2 regions of the Neobacillus solisequens genome follow, and region 2 is predicted to be linked to the other one. Evidence: a T-box and tRNA genes for the amino acid it is inferred to sense, from the RefSeq annotation. Region 2 holds a T-box; the other holds one or more tRNA genes.
What was found. A T-box is a leader RNA that pairs with one kind of tRNA and senses whether it is charged. The one in region 2 lies ahead of ACI3K6_RS14575 (glycine--tRNA ligase), so its partner is inferred to be a tRNA-Gly.
Positions count from the first base shown of each region.

Region 1: it has a tRNA-Gly gene. The T-box ahead of ACI3K6_RS14575 (glycine--tRNA ligase) is inferred to sense a tRNA for this amino acid. The anticodon was not compared.

Region 1 covers NZ_JBKFGJ010000003.1:13,382-16,579, reverse strand. Annotated here, with positions in the region: gene queG (tRNA epoxyqueuosine(34) reductase QueG) at 1-1,040, opposite strand, end outside; gene ACI3K6_RS04300 (B3/B4 domain-containing protein) at 1,149-1,814, shown strand; tRNA gene ACI3K6_RS04295 (tRNA-Gly) at 1,874-1,947, opposite strand; gene ACI3K6_RS04290 (alpha/beta hydrolase) at 2,171-3,103, opposite strand.
Region 2 covers NZ_JBKFGJ010000014.1:24,023-27,220, reverse strand. Annotated here, with positions in the region: gene era (GTPase Era) at 1-373, shown strand, start outside; gene ACI3K6_RS14585 (YqzL family protein) at 528-671, shown strand; gene recO (DNA repair protein RecO) at 705-1,457, shown strand; T-box leader at 1,497-1,670, shown strand; gene ACI3K6_RS14575 (glycine--tRNA ligase) at 1,749-3,131, shown strand.

The DNA of each region.
Region 1 (3,198 bases), on a different contig from region 2:
TGTTCTCCGCCAATTTTTCCAAGAGCCCATGCTGCTGTCCCTCTTACCACTGGACTTGCCTCTTTTTCCAAGATATCAGCCAATTCTGGGACCGCTGATCGATCCTTAAAATGGGCCAGGGCAATTATAGCATTGCGCTGAATGGGCCTCTTCCCCCGCCACGAACCGGCAAGGTATCCAAACCTCGTTTTAAATTCGCGGTTACTCAATTTCAGCAGTGGTATAAGCTTGGGTTTTACCGTTTCAGGATCAGGCTCTAATTCCTCATGGAAATGAAAGTTCTTCCCTTTATTATGCGGACAAGCCGTTTGGCAGGAATCGCAGCCGTAGATCCGATTTCCGATTTTGTTCCGAAATTCATCAGGAATAAGCCCTTTTGTTTGCGTTAAAAAAGAAATACAATGCTGGGCATTAATCTGCCCCCCTTGTACCAACGCACCTGTTGGGCAAGCTTCTAAGCATTTGGTACAAGAACCACATTGATCCTCGATCGGTTGATCTGGCTCGAATGGAATGTTGGTTATCATTTCACCAATATACACATAAGAACCAAACTCAGGTGTAATTACTGCGCAATTTTTGCCGCTCCAGCCAATTCCCGCCCTAACGGCCACTGCACGATCAGACAACTCCCCTGTATCAACCATCGATTTAATCAGGGCATCCGGCATTTTGGATAATATAAAATTCTCCAACTTTTTCAGTCGATCCTTTAACACTACATGATAATCCATTCCCCATGAGGCCCTAGCATAAATCCCTCTTCGATCGCCTTTTTTACTTTCTACCCGATTTGCCATTTTGGATGGATAGGCAAGTGCAATAGAGATTATGGAATTAGCCCCCTCAAGCAACAATGTGGGTGTCACTCTTTTTTCAATATCCGGCTCTTCAAATCCCGATTGATAACCGAGCTCTTGCTGCCTGATTAGGCGATTTTTCAGTTCTATAAAAGGATCGGCTGTCGTAAAACCAATTTTATCAATACCAATTTCTTTGCTATACTCTATAATCTCAGCTTTCACTTTATTTACATCCAATTTTCCTGACCTCCCTTCCTTCAGAATGGATCTATGTAAGTTTTACTATTTTAAACATCATATCTTCCTATGATAAACTATTTTTAATGGATTTTGGAGGTGGAAACATTGGAAATTCAACTTTCCCAAGAAATACTTGATCGGATTCCCTATTTTAAGGTGGGCGTTATTCAATATCACCATATAACGGTTGGGGAATCACCACAAATGTTAAAAGGACGGCTTCAGCTTTTTCAAGAATCGATATACTTTGATTCAGATAGCAAACCGCTAACAGAACTGCCTGGAATTTCGGAGTGGCGGGATATTTTTAAAAAGACGGGAAAAGACCCAAATCGTTACCGGCATTCGGCTGAAGCGTTATACAGACGGATACAAAAACAAAATTACCTTCCTTCCGTACAAAGTGCAATTGATCTAAATAACTTTTTTTCGTTGCAGTATCAGGTACCAATTGGAATTTATGATTCTGACCATATAGAGGGGGATGTTGTCATACGGCTTGGTCAAGATGGAGATGAATATTTGGGGTTAAACGGCCGTAACAATTCCGTTGACCATCTGATTATAACTGTTGACCGAGAAGGGCCATTTGGCAGTCCATTTGTGGATTCGAAGCGTACTGCGGTTACAGTTGATACAAAGAATGCGTTACAAATTGTTTACCTACAACCATCTACTGATAGGGAAAAGGCAAATAAACTCACTGAATCATTGATGAATATGTTTATGCAGCTTCATGGTGGGGAAGCCACTTATCAAATACTTGGATAAAATAAAAAACGCAATGCATCGTTCTTAGTGAAACGGTACACTGCGTTAGCTAATATGTATGGAGCGGGTGATGAGAATCGAACTCACGACAACAGCTTGGAAGGCTGTGGTTTTACCATTAAACTACACCCGCATTTGTAATGCGATTTGATGAACAAATCGACCTTTATAATATTACATATCTTCTTAACATAAGTCAAGAGGAAAATGTAATTTTATGTCGAAATACCTGTTGTTCGTTTTTTTACTAGCATTTGGCGTGCTCTTAGGCAAAGTAAAGGGCTTAGTTGCACTGATGCCCGATAGGAAAGGTTATACTTTCCTATCGGCCAAGAAAGTCAGATAAATGGTCTCTTTTATGAAATATATATGTTTAACCAATGAATAATATCCTTGTAAACTTCAGTTTTGTTCGTTTCATTTAATATTTCGTGACGGGCACTCTCATAAAACTTATATGTGACATCTTCCAAGCCAGCTTGTTTGTAAGACTCATACGTCTTTAGTACCCCCTTCGTGTTACCTCCTACAGGATCCTTACTGCCAGCAAGTAACAGGATTGGGAGCTTGGCAGGAATTTTTACTATGTTCTCATGTCTATTAATAATCTCCAATCCGCCAAGAAGGTCATGAAAAAAACCTGCTGAGAAAATTCCTCCACAAAATGGGTCTTCTATATATCGATCCACTTCTTTTTCATCCCGGCTTAACCAGTCAAACTCGGTACGAGTGGGTTTAAACGCTTTGTTGTAACTGCCAAAGGTTAAATTATTTAGCAATGGGCTAGGGGTTCTCCCCCCTTTTCTCTTGATTTCAAGGCTTGCTACCATCTTACCAACTTTACCCATTATACCTGGATCACCACCCGTTCCAGATAAAATCACTCCTGATAGTTGATCGCCAAATAATTGTATATAACGTCTAGATAAAAATGATCCCATACTATGGCCAAATAAGAAAATAGGGGTGGCAGGATGCTCTTTTTTTATAATAGATGTCAGTTCTCTCATATCTAGAACAACCTTTTCAAATCCTTGCTCATCAGCAAAGTAGCCAATACTATTCATTTTATCCCCAGTCTTTCCATGTCCCCGATGATCATTGCCATATACAATAAAATTTTGCGAGACAAGTTCCCTAGCGAATTTATCATACCTATTAATATGCTCCGCCATCCCGTGAGCAATTTGGATAATTGCCCTTGGAACCCCCTGATCCATCTCCCACTTTGAAGCAAAAATATCAACACCGTCTTTTGTCTGAAAAGTAAACTCAGATTGCTTCACCATAGTAACCACTCCTATTGAAAACGTTATATATCATCACCAATAATAGCAAATCTATTAAAATGGTCATGTATGATCTATTTTTCATTTTACTGCTG
Region 2 (3,198 bases):
TCCGGCAGATCAAGTTACAGACCATCCGGAACGATTTATTATTACGGAGTTAATTCGGGAAAAAGCCCTACATTTAACTAGAGAAGAGATTCCACATTCCTTAGCCGTTGTCATGGATAAATTAGAGCGGCAAGAAGGTAAGGATGTTATTCATATCATGGCAACGATTATTGTTGAACGTGACTCCCAAAAAGGAATCATAATCGGTAAAAAGGGCAGTATGCTTAAGGAAATCGGGATGCGTGCCCGTGTGGACATAGAGAACCTTTTAGGTTCAAAAGTGTTCCTTGAATTATGGGTTAAGGTCCAAAAGGATTGGCGTAATAAAATGTCTCAACTAAGAGAATATGGTTTTAATGAGGACGAATACTAAAAGTCACTTTAATAAAGTATTAACTAATATTTTAGAATATGCGTAAACTTTATTAACAAAATTTACGTATTATGATTTTTGCGTAGGCAGGCTATGATAAATATAAGGTTCGAGATTGTAAACGCTAGTCTAAATAGTGAAAGGTGGGGTTTTCATGTTGGATTTTACGTGGAAAGTATTTACCCAAACAGGTAATATTGACACATATCTTCTCTTTAAAGAGTTAGAGAAGGAAAATCAGGAAATACCCGGTAATCTGAATGATGAACTAGCACAAATCGATTTTCCTATTTCATAAGCAAGTCTCTTGCCTCGCAGGAAGGTGGCATTTATGCTTCAAAAATGTGAAGGCATTGTCATTAGAACGACTGATTATGGTGAAACCAATAAAATCGTTACTTTATTTACGCGAGAGTGGGGAAAGATTGGGGTTATGGCCAGAGGGGCCAAGAAGCCAAATAGCCGACTTTCCTCTATCTCTCAAATGTTTACCTATGGATACTTCCTCATTCAACGAGGAACGGGCCTGGGCGGATTACAACAGGGTGAAATTATTTCTTCCTTCCGCCATATCGGAGAGGATATCTTTTTAACGGCCTATGCAAGCTATGTGATTGAGTTAACGGATAAATGTACTGAGGAGAAAAAGGCCAATCCTTTCCATTTCGAACTACTTTATCAAACACTCAATTACATGAATGAAGGCTATGATCCTGATATCCTGATGAATATTTATGAAATGAAAATGATGAATTTGTTAGGGTTATATCCTGTTTTAAACCAATGCGCCGTTTGTGGAAGTACTGACGGACATTTCTCTTTTTCCATCAGGGAAGGCGGATTTATTTGCCATCGTTGTTTGGAAAAGGATCCTTATCATATGAAACTTCTACCTTCAACAGTTAAATTATTACGGCTATTTTATTATTTTGATCTTTCAAGGTTGGGTAATATTTCTGTAAAGGAAGAGACCAAGGAAGAACTTAAAAAAGTTATTAGCACGTACTATGAGGAATACTCTGGATTACATCTTAAAACCAAGAAATTTTTAGATTCGATGGCCCAATTTAAAAATCTGAGTTGACAAATATTCCGGTTTTGGTTAATATTTTCATTAAAATTAATAATTGCAGTGATGGAAAGTAGTACTTAGACCATTCTATAAAAGCGAACCCGGGATGGTGGAAGCCGGGGTATAGAGTCCTAAGGAAGGCGTTCCTGAGCAATAGTGAACAGGTAAAAGAGGCTGCCATTGGTAGCAAATAGGGTGGAACCGCGGGTAACTCTCGTCCCTATGCAAAATTTTTGCATAGGGATGGGAGTTTTTTATTTTTCCGCAAATCAACCCACAGAAACCAATAAAGGAGTTATGAAAATGAGTGTATCAATGGAACAAATTGTGTCTCATGCTAAGCACAGAGGTTTTATTTTCCCAGGATCTGAAATATACGGCGGTCTCGCTAATACATGGGATTACGGTCCATTAGGGGTCGAATTTAAAAACAACATTAAACAGGCTTGGTGGAAGAAATTCGTCCAGCAATCCCCTTACAACGTAGGCTTGGATGCCGCCATCCTCATGAACCCTAGAACATGGGAAGCATCTGGCCATATCGGCAATTTTAATGACCCAATGATTGATTGTAAAAATTGTAAGGCACGTCATCGCGCCGATAAATTAATTGAGAATGCTCTAGACGAAAAAGGAATCGAAATGGTCGTAGATGGTCTCCCATTTTCAAGAATGGAAGAACTAATCAAAGAACACAATATTGCTTGTCCGGATTGCGGCAGTCATGATTTTACGGGAATCCGTCAATTTAACCTAATGTTTAAAACATTTCAAGGTGTTACAGAAACTAGTGCAAATGAAATCTTTTTACGTCCCGAAACTGCACAAGGCATATTCGTAAACTTTAAAAATGTTCAGCGCACGATGCGGAAAAAACTTCCGTTTGGTATTGCGCAAATCGGTAAAAGTTTCCGTAATGAAATTACCCCGGGTAACTTTACCTTCCGTACAAGAGAATTTGAACAAATGGAGCTTGAGTTTTTCTGTAAGCCAGGTGAAGAACTGAAATGGTTCGATTTTTGGAAGGAATATGCGGAAGAGTGGCTTCATTCATTAGGATTGAAAAAAGAGAATTTAAGACTGCGTGATCACTCCGATGATGAGTTGTCCCATTATAGTAACGCTACAACAGACTTCGAGTACAAATTCCCATTTGGTTGGGGAGAACTTTGGGGCGTAGCTTCTAGGACCGACTACGACTTAAAACAACATATGGAATTCTCTGGTGAGGATTTTAACTATATTGATCCGGAGACAAATGAACGCTATATCCCATATTGTATCGAACCGTCATTGGGTGCAGACCGGGTAACGTTAGCCTTTTTAATAGATGCATATGATGAGGAGCAGCTTGAAGACGGAACTTCCAGGACTGTTATGCATCTCCATCCTGCGTTAGCACCATTTAAAGCGGCAGTACTTCCGTTGTCTAAGAAACTTTCAGATGGTGCGAGAGAAGTGTTTGCTGATTTGGCTCAGCATTTCAATGTGGATTATGATGAGGCAGGCTCAATCGGAAAACGTTACCGCCGCCATGATGAAATTGGGACACCATTCTGTATCACCTATGATTTTGACTCTCAAGAAGATCATATGGTAACCGTTCGTGACCGCGATACAATGGAACAAACCCGACTTCCAATTGCTGAACTAAAGAAATTTATACAAGATAAGATGGCTTTCTAAAAACTATTAGGGTGCGGACCTCCGCACCTTTTGGTATATAGTAAAGGAAGGACGTCACAGCAATTTC